Regions from separate parts of the Streptomyces sp. NPDC004752 genome, predicted to be linked through region 2. Evidence: riboswitches for the same ligand, from Rfam matches in the RefSeq annotation. Region 2 holds a riboswitch; each other region holds the start of a gene.
What was found. A riboswitch is a leader RNA that binds a small molecule or an ion and turns the genes downstream of it on or off. The one in region 2 is predicted to bind cyclic di-AMP.
Positions count from the first base shown of each region.

Region 1 (3,420 bases), on a different contig from region 2:
CTCGCGCCCGGCGACAGCGCGCACTTCGACTCGCTGACCCCGCACCGCCTCGCCGCCGAGGACCACGACGGGGTGGAGCTCCTGTTCGTCCACACCCTGCTGCAGAGTCCCACGGCCGCGCTGTGCCTGGGCCCCATCACTGGAGAGCTGCCATGACCGACATGGAGGAGAAGTTCCCCCGCGCCCTGTGGATCCGGCTGATCATCTACATCGCCGTCGGCCATATCGTGGCCGGTTTCATCTATCTGCTGTTCGAGGTGGGCGCCAAGGGGTGAGCGACGGCGGGGTGAGCGGTCTCGGGTGAGCGGCCGTCAGTCGAGCAGCCGCTCGCGCAGCCGCTCCCGGGTCCCCGGTGCCAGCCCCAACCCCTGTTCCAGATAGGCGTCGACACCGCCCCAGGTCTGCTCGATGGTCTCCTCGGCCGCCGTCAGATACTCGGCGCGCGCGTCGAAGAGCGGGCTGAGCAGTTCCATGACCTCGGGCGTGTACGCGGTGTCCGCGCTGCCGCTGCGGCGCACCCGGTAGCGGCGGTGCTTGGCGTTCGACTCCAGATAGTCGGTCAGGATCGCCTCGCGTTCCACGCCCAGGGCGAGCAGCGTCACGGCAATGGACAGGCCCGCGCGGTCCTTGCCCGCCGCGCAGTGCATCAGGGCTGGGACGCTGTCCTCGGCCAGCGCGTGCAGCACCCGGGAGTGCTCGGCGGTGCGCTCCGCGATGATCGAGCGGTACGAGACGACCATCCGGTTCGCGGCCTTGCCGTCGCCGAGGAGCTGCCGCAGTTGGCCGATGTCGCCGTCGCGGACCATCGTCCAGAACTCGGCGCCGTCCGCCGGGTCGGTCAGCGGCAGATTGACGTTGCGCACGCCGGGCAGTTCGACGTCCGGACCCTCCAGCTTCTGGTCGGCCGCGTTGCGGAAGTCGAAGATCGTGTGCAGGCCCAGGGAGGAGAGGAACGCGGCGTCGGTCTCGGTCGCGTGCGCCAGGTGGCCGCTGCGGAACAGCACCCCGCGGCGCACCCGCCGACCGTCCGCGGTCGGCAGTCCGCCCACGTCACGGAAGTTGCGCACACCGGCCAGTTCGGGTTCGGTCGACGGGACCTGCTGCGTCACGGAGGCTCCTCGCGGTCGGACCCCGCGACGCGGTTCGCCGGCGGGCATGTCGTCGACCCTACGACATGGTTTTCCCATGGCGACGAGTTGTCCACAGGCGTTGCCACCAAGGCCCGCCGCCCTTGACGATGCGGAGACGTGAGCGAGTCTGTGGGCAGTTGTGAGGAGCGCGGTGCAGTACCCGCGCGGGGACGAGGCCGTGGTTGCGTACCGGGCTCCGCGGTGGCCTGGATGTGACGGTTCTTCTACTGTGTCGCGTCCAGCCCTTCTGTCGGAGTTGCCCGCTTATGTGGTGAGGGGCGTGAGGAGCGTCATACCTGTGACGGTGCGTTGTCCGTCATGTTCACGTAATACGCCTTCTCCTCGCGGGAATTGAGCAGGCACACCACATCCAAATGCACGGACGGTGACCGGGAATTCCGGCAACGGATCAAGTAAAAAGCGCACCAAGTGAAGCGGCTCCTTGTCCGTTTGCATCCTGCTCCCTTACGTTCGCCACCCATCCGGACGGACCGCCGAATCCTGCCGCCGCCCGGATCCCGGACACCCACCCACCCGTGCCCGGCAGGAGCGGGGGACCCACCAGGCGCGACTGCCTGTCCCGGTCTCCGGGACGGCTAGGGGTGAAGCCGCGCTGCGCGCGGCCGGGCAACTCCAGCCCGAACCCGACAGCTCACCTCGTAGGCGCCGGAGAGGAATTCGCCATGCCCGCGAAGGGTAAGCACCGTCGTCCCAAGTCCCAGCGACTCACCCGCCGCATCGCCGCCGTCGGAACGGGTGGTGCCGCGCTGGCCCTGCCGTTCATCGGCGCCGCCGGGGCGCACGCCGCCACCCCCGAGACGGCGCCCGGCGCCGCCGCGCAGCAGCCCGTGCGGTCCGTGGCCGGCGTCGCCGAGAAGAAGACGGCCGCCGAGGACTCCGGCACCCGGACATACTCGGTGCGGCCGGGCGACTGGCTCGCCAAGATCGCCGAGGAGCAGCACATCGGCGGCGGTTGGCAGCGGATCTACCAGGACAACCGCGAGGCCATCGGCGGCAACCCGTCGCTGATCCACCCGGGCCTGAAGCTCACGCTCGGCGAGCGGGCCGTGGCGGGGAGCGGCTCCTCGTCCGTCGAGCCCTCGTCCGCGAAGTCGTCGTTCGCCGAGTCCCTACAGTCGCCATCGGTGCCGTCGCCGTCGCCGTCGTCGGACATGTCGACCGAGAGCGCTCCGGTCGCCCAGCACACCGACGCCGCCAACGCCGCCGACACGGCCGCCTCCACCGGCTACGGCCTGCCGGTCGACGGCGCCCGCATCGGGACCCCCTACCGCGCGGCAGGCAGCATGTGGTCCAGCGGCTACCACACCGGTGTCGACTTCGTCGTCCCGACCGGCACCGCGCTCAAGGCGGTCGGCGCGGGCACGGTCGTCTCCGCGGGCTGGGGCGGCGCCTACGGCAACCAGGTGGTCGTCAAGCTCGACGACGGCCACTACGCGCAGTACGCCCATCTGTCGCAGCTGTCCGTCTCGGCCGGCCAGACCGTGACCCCGGGCCAGCAGGTCGGCCTGTCCGGCGCGACCGGCAATGTGACGGGCCCGCACCTGCACTTCGAGATCCGCACCACGCCGAACTACGGCTCGGACGTGGACCCGCTCGCCTATCTCCGCTCGCACGGCGTCACCGTCTGACGACCACGGCGCCCCCCTGCACACCCGAAGGCCGGACCCCGATCCCCGGGCCCGGCCTTCGGCATACCCGCGGCGTATGCGTCCGGCGGGTCCGCCAGGGGGCTCGTCGGCGGGTCCGTCGGCGGGTCCGGTAACTCACCGGCCAACACCCGTGCTCTGTGGCCTATTCCCACATCGGGAAACTCTTCGAGAGTGTCCTATCTCACCGTTCGTCAATCCCTTCCTACGATCGCGTAGGTCACATCGGAAGGGGAATCATGGCCCGACGTGGCAGACGATTCGAAGAGTGACAACACAGCTGTGATCGGGTCGTACGTGGCGGTGGGGGACAGCTTCACCGAGGGCGTCGGCGACCCCGGCCCCGACGGGGCGTTCGTCGGCTGGGCCGACCGGTTCGCGGTCCTGCTCGCGGACCGCCGGCCCGAGGACGACTTCCGGTACACCAATCTCGCCGTGCGCGGGAGGCTGCTCGACCAGATCGTGGCCGAGCAGATCCCGCGGGCGGTCGAACTGGCGCCGGATCTCGTCTCCTTCTGCGCGGGCGGCAATGACATCCTCCGTCCCGGCACCGACCCGGACGAGGTGGCGGAGCGCTTCGAGCGGGCCGTGGCCAAGCTCACCTCGGCGGTCGGCACCGTGCT
Region 1 is NZ_JBSGBN010000059.1:3,987-7,406, forward strand. It holds gene ACWEKM_RS23985 (helix-turn-helix domain-containing protein) at 1-156, shown strand, start outside; gene ACWEKM_RS23990 (DUF6126 family protein) at 153-275, shown strand; gene ACWEKM_RS23995 (tyrosine-protein phosphatase) at 312-1,109, opposite strand; cyclic di-AMP (ydaO/yuaA leader) riboswitch at 1,652-1,809, shown strand; gene ACWEKM_RS24000 (M23 family metallopeptidase) at 1,814-2,779, shown strand; gene ACWEKM_RS24005 (SGNH/GDSL hydrolase family protein) at 3,080-3,420, shown strand, end outside.
Region 1: another riboswitch for cyclic di-AMP. It lies ahead of ACWEKM_RS24000 (M23 family metallopeptidase); the one in region 2 lies ahead of ACWEKM_RS22620 (NlpC/P60 family protein).

Region 2 (3,420 bases):
CGCCCGGAACGTTCACCCAGATGTCGTGGCAGGTCGACGACATCGAGACGGTCGTATCGGAACTGCGGCGACGCGGTGTGGTGTTCGAGGAGTTCGAGTTGCCCGCGGTGTACGGCGGCGGCCGGACGCGGGACGGGATCGCCGAGGTCGAGGGGCACTTCCTGGGTACGGGTGCCCGCGGCGACCGCGGCGCCTGGTTCCGCGACAGCGAGGGGAACATGCTGAGCATCGGCCAGCCGGTCTACTGACCCGCTCGGAACGCCGGGCGGCCCGGCCTGCTCCGTTCAGCCCACGAGCCCCGCGGCGACGGTCGCGCCCAGTTCCCAGCACGCCTCGATGTCGGCCTTGGCGGGCTCGCCCGTCACGGTCACGGCCTCGGCCGCGCGGCGCCAGCCGAGACCGGTGGTGATCGACTCGATCCCGCGCACCGCGCCGGTGACGTCGCTCCCGCCGTGCACGTAGTAGCCGAAGGGCCGGCCGCGGGTCTCGTCCAGGCAGGGGTAGTAGATCTGGTCGAAGAAATGCTTGAGCGCGCCGGACAGATAGCCGAGGTTCGCCGGGGTGCCGAGCAGATACCCGTCCGCGGCCAGGACATCGCTCGCGGTCGCGGACAGCGCGGCCCGCCGTACCACCCGTACGCCCTCGATCTCCGGTGTCGTGGCGCCCGCCACGACGGCCTCGAACATCGCCTGGCAGTGCGGCGACGGGGTGTGATGCACGATCAGCAAGGTAGCCACGTCCCGCACCCTGCCGTGGCGGGACTCCCGCGCGCAAACGGCGCCCGGCGCGGCTCATGCACCGACCGCGGCGGGGTGTCGGTCGGCGACGCGGTCGGGCACGGCCGGGAATTCGGCCTCGGCGCCGGCCTGGTGCGGTACACCGACGGGCTGCCTGGTGCGGTACACCGACGAACCGGTCGAGCGGCGCCGCGAGGACATCGACGCCGGTCCGGCCCGCCTCGCCGAGTCCCTGGGCCGCCACCGCGACGCCGACCCGGAAGCTCTCGACACAACGCCGTGCTGCGGGAGTTGCTCCCGCCGGGGGCGCCACCGACGACACCGCGATCGTCATCGTCGGGCTCTGACGGCCGAGTTCCGGCCTATTCCACACAGACGTATCGGGCATTCCGCGCTTCAACCTTCACACGAGGGACACATGTTGGCTAGGTTGACGCCCAGGCCGCCCGGTCCCCCCGGCGAACCCCGCCGGGCCGCGTGGCTGCCGCCGAGTCCAGTGGCCGCCGAGGCGACCGGAGCCGGGGACCCAACCGACGATGGGGTGAATCGGCCCGGCTGTCCCGTGGGGCGAGGGCCGTAGGGCACACCTTCCGGAGCCGACCGCCCGAACCCGACAGCTAACCCGGTAGGCGGAGTACGGAAGGAGTGCGTCGCCCATGGCGCCGGAGAGCCGCGACGAGGTCCGGCAACGGATCGACAGCCTCTACGACCAGGCCGAGAACGCCACCGGGAACTTCAACGCGACGCGTGCGATGACCGCCAGGACGCGGACGCGCGGCGTCCCGCTGCGCAAGCGGCCGGGCGGGCCTGGCGATCCCGCCCTCGACGAGGTCGCCCGGCAGTGGTTCGACGCGGCGCGCGCCAAGCTGGGGCCGACCGTTCCGGCCGTACTCCCGGCCGACCGGATGCCGCAGCCACCGGCCGGGGCCCGCCCCGACTCCCCCGGGCGGGACGGTGGACCGGACGGCGGACGGGGGGCGGCGAGCCGTCCCGTGCCCGAGCTGGCCGCCGGACCGACCGCCCGTGCCGTCGCGGAACTGACCGGCGGCTCGCCGCCGGCGCTGCCGTCCGGTTCGGCACCGGCGCTGCCCAGCGGCCCGACACCGGAGCCTGCCGGTCGCTCCCTCCCCGAGCCGACCGTCGGCCCCGCCGCCGCGCTGCCCGCCGGGACCGGGGAGCGGCGGGCACCCGACGCGCCCAGGGCGCTGCCCGCGCCCGCCGCCGGTCCGCGCAGGCCCTCACCGGCCGAGTCCAAGGAGAGCAACCGCCGCAGGCTGGCCGCGGCACGCGAGTTGCTGACCCGGTACGCCGTGCGGCCGTCGGCTCCGGCGGCCGAGCCCCGGCCGGAGACGGGCATGCCCGGGCTGGAGACAGGCGTACCCCGACCGGAGACGGGCGTACCCCGACCGGAGATGGGCGTGCCCCGACCGGAGACGGGCATGTCCTTCGACTCCCCCGTCGGCACAGGGGCCTTCGCCGCCGACGCGCTGACCGACACCGGTTCCTCCGTTCCCGCGGGAAGCGGCGGCCGGGGCGCACAGGCCGTGGCCTTCGCCCGGGCGCAGATCGGACGGCCGTGTGTCTGGGGTGCGACCGGGCCCGGCTCGTACGACCACGCCAGCCTCACCCGGGCCGCCTGGAAGGCCGCCGGGGTGTCCCTGCCGCGTTCGGCGCAGGAGCAGGTCCACGCGGGCACCCCGGTCGCGCTCACCGGCATCCGGGACGGCGACCTCGTCTTCTTCTTCGACGACGACAGCCACGTCGGCCTCTACGTCGGCAACGCCATGATGGTGCACGCCCCGGGCCCGGGGTCGGCCGTCCGCGAGGAGTCGATCTTCGGCGCCGGGGAGTCGGCGATCCACCGGGTGATACGGCCCGCGTGACCCCGGGCCGACGCCCACGGGGTCGACCGCCAAGCGGGCCGGACTGTGCATGGTGGTCATGTCGGCGGTCATATTGGCGATCATGTCGGTGGTCGTGCCGCGCGTCATGAACCAGGCGTTTCGCCGCCCGTCCGACGGCCCGCCATACCGTCCGGCCGGGCGGCGGCACGGCGTTCGGCGTCGCCGTGGACGACGGTGCCACAGGCGCGCCGCCCGAGCCGCCCCGGCATGCGGACCGCACTCCGCCCCTGACCAACCGCCCCTGACCAGCCGCTCCCGGCAGCCGCCCGGCAACACATAAGATCGCCTTATGACGTTATAGACCGGACCCGCGTACCGACTTAGGTCTGCCTTAGTTTAGGCTTCCCGTTCGAGTCGCTCATCGTCACTCGAAGGGAACCTGATCATGCCGCGCCCCCTGCGGGTAGCCATCGTCGGAGCCGGCCCCGCCGGGATCTACGCCGCCGACGCCCTGCTCAAATCCGAGGTGGCGGCCGAACCCGGCGTCTCCATAGACCTCTTCGAGCGGATGCCCGCGCCCTTCGGCCTGATCCGGTACGGCGTCGCTCCCGACCACCCGCGCATCAAGGGCATCGTCACGGCCCTGCACCAGGTGCTCGACAAGCCGCAGATCCGGCTGTTCGGCAACGTCGACTATCCGAGCGACATCAGCCTCGACGACCTGCGCGCGTTCTACGACGCCGTGATCTTCTCGACCGGTGCGACGGCCGACCGCGACCTGCGCGTGCCGGGCATCGACCTGGACGGCTCGTACGGCGCCGCCGACTTCGTCTCCTGGT
Region 2 is NZ_JBSGBN010000053.1:49,702-53,121, reverse strand. It holds gene ACWEKM_RS22635 (VOC family protein) at 1-248, shown strand, start outside; gene ACWEKM_RS22630 (flavodoxin family protein) at 285-737, opposite strand; partial or broken gene ACWEKM_RS22625 (protein phosphatase) at 892-1,084, shown strand; cyclic di-AMP (ydaO/yuaA leader) riboswitch at 1,213-1,384, shown strand; gene ACWEKM_RS22620 (NlpC/P60 family protein) at 1,394-2,620, shown strand; gene ACWEKM_RS22615 (FAD-dependent oxidoreductase) at 3,027-3,420, shown strand, end outside.

Region 3 (3,420 bases), on a different contig from region 2:
GTTCCGCCGCGGCACTCACCACCGCCGCCGTCCCGCCCGACCCGACCCGCGGTACGCCGACGACTCCTGGCAGGCCGTCTGGACGACGCGTCTGGAGGCCCTGACCGGCGACACCGGCTAGGCGGGCGGGTCGCCGTCCGGTTCTTCCCACGGCTCCGCCTCCGGCCCTCCCGACGGCTCCACGTCCGGCTCGCCTCACGGCGCGGCCGACACGCGCCCGGTGGCGTCCGAGCCACTCCTGCGCGCGTACGTCGCCGACTCCCGCCCGCGACCCCGGACCGGACCGGACCGGCCCCCAGGCCCGCGGGGTCGGCGAGCCCGCCTGGCCGTCCCCAACGTGACGAGCGTCGCGTACGGCCTCCAGAGTGCCCCGGCCCTGGCGCGCCCACCTCTGCCCACCCGCGTGGACGCGGGCCGCTTCCGCCCGGTCGGCCACGGCGCCGCCCGGCCGCAAGAAGGCGACCCCTTGGCCACCGGGCGACACGGAGGATGCGACCGCCGAACTGGGCGGCGCCGGCCACGCCTTCGCGGCAGCTCGCGCGAACTCCCGGTGCGGGCGGTGACGTCGGCCCCGATGGCCGTCTTCGGGGAGCCCCGCAGGCCGAGCCGCTGCGCGCGGGCGAGTCCGTCACGCTGGACGAGCCACACCCGAGGCGGCTGGTGGTACGAGACGCCACCGAGGACGAGTGGCGGGTGGAGCTCGCCCCGTGCGGCGGGGGCACGCGCGCGTACCCGGACGGTGTGGAGTGGGCCGAGGACGCATCGAAGACGTACACGAGCGCCGGGAACGATCCACTGTTGGCCCACTCCCACTCCCACTCCCTCTCCCACTCCCACTCCGAGCGAAAAACGAATTCCGCGCCCCATGGGGGCGAAGTGCCCGATTTGCCGCTATTGGTATTTCAATTCCCCTTGATGCCGAATGTACTTGACCTTCAGGGGGAGTGACTTGAGTCACCCTTTACCATCGTGCGACACCCCGCCCACAACCCTCACCACCCCTCCCCCGATGCCCAGTTGATGCTTGGCAATCGCAAAGGATCAAGCGACTCATACGTCTCAATCGCACGTCAATCGGTATGAGATGTGAATCCACCACTTGTTTCCGACATGTGCGGTCGCATAGCTTCCGGGCCAGTCGGGTGGACGCCGAATCCTGCCGCCACCCGTCATGACCCATCGACGAACCATATTTCGCACGGCAGGAACGGGGGACCCAGGTAGATCGCCGGTCCGGACGGCACAGCCGGCCGGACCGGCTAGGGGTGAAGTCGAGTCGCCTTTCGGCGGCCCGGCCGGGCATCTCCCCCGCCCGAACCCGACAGCTCACCTCGTAGGCGCCGGAGAGGAACATCGCCATGTCTGCTGCCGCTCAGAACCGCCGTCCCCGCATCAACCGCCTCGCTCGCACCCTCGCCGTGGCCGGCACCGGCGCCGCGCTGCTCGCCCTGCCGCTCCTCGGCGCCACCGGCGCCCACGCGGCCACTCCCGGGACCGTGGCGACGACCGCCACGACACTCGCCGGGTACCCGAACAACCTCGACGGCTGGATCCGCGAGTCGCTCGCGATCATGGCGGAGAAGCACATCCCAGGGACCTACAACGGCATCCACCGCAACATCATGCGCGAGTCCTCGGGCAACCCGCGGGCCATCAACCTCTGGGACTCCAACGCCCGGAAGGGCATACCGTCCAAGGGCCTGCTCCAGGTGATCGACCCCACGTTCAACGCCTACCACGTGGCAGGCACGTCGTACGACATCTACGACCCGGTCGCCAACATCACGGCCGCCTGCAACTACGCCGCCAAGCGCTACGGCTCGATCGACAACGTCTTCGGCGCCTACTGACGCACCCTTCACGGAAACAGTCTTTCGAGGACGACGGCCACGCCGTCGTCCTCGTTCGACAAGGTGATCTCGTCGGCCATCGCCTTGAGTTCGGGGTGGGCGCCGGCCATCGCCACCCCGTGGGCGGCCCAGTCGAACATCGGGATGTCGTTCGGCATGTCACCGAAGGCGACGGCCCGCTCGGGGGCCAGCCGGAGGTGCTCGGCGGCCAGCGCCAGACCGGTGGCCTTGGTGATGCCGCACGGCTGAAGCTCGACGGTCCCGGGCCCCGACATGGTGACGGTCGTCAGGGAGCCCACGACCGAGCGCGCCGTCACCGCCAACTCGTCGTCGGACAGGGCGGGGTGGCGCAGCAGCACCTTGCTGATGGGCGCACACCACAGATCGTCGCGCCGCTCGACGCGGACGGCGGGCAGGGTCGGATGCGGCATCAGATACCCGGGCTCGATGAGCGTGAGCCCGCTCACCCCGTCCTGGTCGACGGCCGCGTACACCTGCCCGACCTCGGCCTCGATCTTGCCGAGCGCGGTCTCGGCCAACTCCCGGTCCAGGGTGACCGACCACAGCAGGCGGTCCGTGCCGGCGTCGTACAACTGAGCGCCCTGTCCGCACACCGCGAGCCCCCCGCCGCCCAAGGTGTCGAGCAGGGGCCGCACCCGTGGCGCCGGGCGCCCCGTGACCACCAGGTGCCGGGCGCCGGCCCGTGCCACACGCGCGAGCGCGGCGAGGGACCGGTCGGAGAGGGTGTCGTCGCCGCGCAGCAGCGTTCCGTCCAGGTCGGTGGCGACGAGTGAATATGCGGGAGGAGCGGCCATGACCAGAGAATACGGACAGCAGGCCGCCTGGACTCACCGCTCTTGCCAACGCCTTGTGTTCCTCCGGCCTTCGGCCCCCGGCCACCGCCCCCGGCCACCGGTCAGGTCCTGACTGTCAGTGGTGAACGCTAGGTTGTGGTCACTGGGGTGACGGTCGTTCGGGACCGGTCACCAGGGCCGGTGTGCCGACGCAGCGGGGGTGGGGGCGATGACGGGAGCGGCGAGGAGCCCGGTGACGGGAATGACGAGTCCGGTGACGGGGGTAAGGGCAGAAGTCCGGCCGGACTTCCGGGCGCATCTGTTGGAGGCCGCGACCGGCATCCTGGAGCGCTTTCCGGCGGAGCTGAGACCCGAGATCTACGCCCTGTCCTTCCGGATCTGGCGCATCGACTACGACAGCCGCCGCCCCTACGTGGCCATCGGGTACAACACCGAGTCGCAGTACCGGCGGGAGAGACACCAAAACGACCCGGGCGAGGCCCGCTGGAACTACGCCTGCTGGCTCCTCGACGGCTTCGAGACGCTCGGCAACGTCCCCGAGGACCCGGCCGGCGCCCCGCTGTACGCCGAGGAGGTCAAGCGGCTCGGCCTGTGGTCCGACGGAGATATCGGGGACGTCCCGGACGACGACGAGGTGTGCAAGGCCGACAAGGCGTGCGAGGCCGACGATGCGGACGAGGCGGACGCCCGGCGTGACCTCCTGCGCCTCCACTTCGCGGACGCCTGCATCGACCTCGCCCGTGCCCTGCACGCCA
Region 3 is NZ_JBSGBN010000005.1:45,109-48,528, forward strand. It holds cyclic di-AMP (ydaO/yuaA leader) riboswitch at 1,171-1,355, shown strand; gene ACWEKM_RS03650 (transglycosylase SLT domain-containing protein) at 1,359-1,850, shown strand; gene ACWEKM_RS03655 (HAD family hydrolase) at 1,859-2,665, opposite strand; gene ACWEKM_RS03660 (hypothetical protein) at 2,907-3,420, shown strand, end outside.
Region 3: another riboswitch for cyclic di-AMP. It lies ahead of ACWEKM_RS03650 (transglycosylase SLT domain-containing protein); the one in region 2 lies ahead of ACWEKM_RS22620 (NlpC/P60 family protein).

Region 4 (3,420 bases), on a different contig from region 2:
ATCTCGGCGGCGGAGCGCTCCTTGCCCTCGAAGACGTACTTGCCCTCCTTGTAGAACTCGGAGGCGGCGACGTCGAGCGCCAGGGCGATCTGCTCGCCGGCGACGTACCCGGCCTGCTTGATCGCTTCGAGGATGAGGTCGAGGGCCTCGCGGTTGGAGCCCAGGTTCGGGGCGAAGCCGCCCTCGTCGCCGAGGCCGGTGGACAGGCCCTTGGACTTCAGGACGGACTTGAGGGTGTGGTAGACCTCGGTGCCCCAGCGCAGGGCCTCGGAGAAGGACTCCGCGCCGATCGGGGCGATCATGAACTCCTGGATGTCCACGTTGGAGTCGGCGTGCGAGCCGCCGTTCAGGATGTTCATCATCGGCACCGGCAGCAGGTGCGCGTTCGGGCCGCCCAGGTAGCGGAAGAGGGGGAGGTCGCTGGCCTCGGAGGCGGCGTGGGCGACGGCGAGGGAGACGCCCAGGATGGCGTTGGCGCCGAGCGAGCCCTTGTTGTCGGTGGCGTCCAGGTCGAACATGGCCTGGTCGATCAGGCGCTGCTCGGTGGCGTCGTAGCCGACCAGCTCCGGGCCGATCTGCTCGATGACGGCGAGGACGGCCTTCTCGACGCCCTTGCCCTGGTAGCGGTTGGGGTCACCGTCGCGCAGCTCGATGGCCTCGAAGGCGCCGGTGGAGGCGCCGGACGGGACGGCGGCACGACCCGTGCTGCCGTCGTCGAGGCCGACCTCGACCTCGACCGTGGGATTGCCTCGGGAGTCCAGGATTTCCCGGGCTACGACGACGTCGATGGACGGCACGAGCATCTCCTTCTTGGAATGTGACGCTGGAAGTGCGGGGCTGTGCGCCTTGCGACTAGAGCCTAACCGGCCCGGGGCCCCCGGCCGATCGCCGACCGCCCCGTGGACAGGGTGACGACAGGCTGACGGTACACATTGTTTCCGAACGGAACAAAGGGTGGGGCCGTTGGGGCTGAGAGGGGCGGCCTGGGCGGGCCTGGGGCGGGGCTGGACATGGGGCGGGCCGAGGGAGCGGGCCGGGAAGGGGGCGGGCCGGGAGAAGCGGAGGGAGCCGAGCCGGGACGTGGGGGCGGGCCGGGAGAAGCGGAGAGGGCGGGCCGGACATCGGAGCGGCCGCGAGAAGCAGAAGGAGCAGGCCGGGAAACGGTGACGGCCGGAAGGAGCAGAAGGAGCAGGCCGGGAAGGGGGCGGGGCAGAAAGACCCCGCCCCGGCGCGTACGGGGGAGAACGCGCCGGGGCGGGGAGCCCGTGGGGACGGGGGCGGGCCCGGGGCACCCGCTACGGGGGAGGGCGCGGCCGGGCCGGGGGTCGGGGCCAGGGTCGTAGCCGAAGCCAGGGTCGTAGCCGGGGTCGCGGCCGTGACCGGGGCCGGAGTCGGAGCCGTGCCCGGACTACCGTCCGGCTGTCACTTCAGGTGCAGTTGCTGGCCCGGGTAGATGAGGTCGGCGTTCTCGATGATGTCCTTGTTCAGCTGGAACAGCTTCTGCCAGCCGCCCTTCACGCCGTGCTGCTCGGCGATCGAGCTGAGGGTGTCGCCCTTGACGACCTTGTACTCGCCATCGCCCTTCTTGACCTTCTTGCCGGTCGGGGTGGTGACGGTCTTGCTCGCGGCCGGGCGGTCGGCGGAGCGGGAGGCCGCCTGCCGCTCGGTGGAGCGGTCGGCGCCGGCGTTCGAGGAGCCGGTGTCCGTGGGGGCGTTCGAGGAACCGCTGCCGGTGGTGGTGTTCGAGGAGCCGGTGTCGGCACCGCCGCCGGATGCGGAGCCGCCGGAGTAGGAGGCGCTCGACAGGCCCTTGCCGCAGACCGGCCAGGCGCCCTTGCCCTGGCCGGCGAGGACCTTCTCGGCGATCGCTATCTGCTGTGCCTTGCCGGCCTTGTCGGCGGTGGCCGCGTACTGAGTGCCGCCGTATGCGGCCCAGGTGGAGGCCGAGAACTGCAGGCCGCCGTAGTAGCCGTTGCCGGTGTTGATGGACCAGTTGCCGCCGGACTCGCACTGGGCGACGGCGTCCCACTCGGAGGCGGTGGCGGCGGAGGCGTTGCCGGCCGCCATCAGCGGGGCGGCGACGGCGGCGCCGGTGACACCGGCGAGTGCCACCACGCGGGTGGCCTTGGACGGACGACGGTGCTTGCCCTTGCCGGAAAACAGCATGGATGGATCCCCTCACCGACGCCTGCGAGGTGAGCTGTCGGGTTCGGGCCGGTTGAGTTGCCCGGCCGCACCTCCCTGTGGAGGCGCGACTTCACCCCGAGCCGCTTCGGTCAACCGACCGGCGCGGCACTTACCTTGGGTCCCCCGCTCCTGCCTACGGCGCTTGACGCGACGGCTGTTCCCGGACGGCCGCTGGCAGGACTAGGCGTTGCGGCAGCCGGGGCTCGCGGTGGCGAACGGTCCTGACCGTAGCCACGCGATCGGCGGAATTTCAAAGACGATCAGGGCTTCTGAGACTCATCCCACACTTTCACCAAACCGGACATTGAGCCCGAAGCGGGACGCCAACTCCCGCTACTTTTCGCCCGTTTCGGTCCCGACTTCCAGGGTCTGACCGGGGGCGATGTGGTTCGGGTCGGCACCGATGGCCTTCTCGTTGGCGGCATAGAGCGCACGCCATCCGCCGTCCACGCCACGGGAGTCGGCGATGGAGGCGAGGGTGTCGCCGACGCGGACGGTGTAGGCATGCCGACCGGACGAGCCCGACACCCGGCCACTTGCCCCGCTTGCCCTGCTTTCATCCGCGCTGTCGCCCCGATGGCGACCGCCGTTCAGGGAGCCGGTGTCGACCAGGCTCCAAGAACCGCCACTTCGCGAGGAGTTGCCCGAGGGGTCGGACTTGGGCGCCTCCGTGGGCGAGTCGCCCTCCGGCCCGGCGCCGGGGTCGGACGAGGCCGACCCGCCGGGCTCGGCGGCTCCCGTACTCCCGTCCGTCGCACCGCGGCTCGCACTCACACTGGCGCTCGCGCTCGGCGAGGGAGAGGCGAACGGCGAGGCGTCCGGGTCGACATCCGACGAGTCAGGGGATGAGGACGGGCCGGAGGACGAGGACGAACCAGCGGATGAGGTCGAGGACGAGGATGAGGACGAGTCGGACAAGCCGAATGATCCAGATGAGCCAGATGATCCAGACGAGTCGGCCGATCCCGGCGACTCGGGGGATTCGGGTGAACCCTGTGAACCCGACGAACCGGAAGCGGCTCCGGAGTCCTTCGTACCGGACGAACGGCCGTCCCCCATGCCGGTGTCGACGCCGACGGAGCCCGACTTCGAGGTGAGCCCGGAGAGCCGGGCACAGGTCGCCCACGGGGTGGTGCCCTGGTCGGCGAGGATCTTCTCGGCGACGGCTATCTGCTGCGAACGACTGGCCTGGTCCGGGGTCGTCGCATACTCAAGACCGCCGTACTTGCCCCA
Region 4 is NZ_JBSGBN010000035.1:1,831-5,250, reverse strand. It holds gene eno (phosphopyruvate hydratase) at 1-803, opposite strand, end outside; gene ACWEKM_RS16870 (transglycosylase family protein) at 1,423-2,166, opposite strand; cyclic di-AMP (ydaO/yuaA leader) riboswitch at 2,171-2,338, opposite strand; gene ACWEKM_RS16865 (transglycosylase family protein) at 2,521-3,420, opposite strand, start outside.
Region 4: another riboswitch for cyclic di-AMP. It lies ahead of ACWEKM_RS16870 (transglycosylase family protein); the one in region 2 lies ahead of ACWEKM_RS22620 (NlpC/P60 family protein).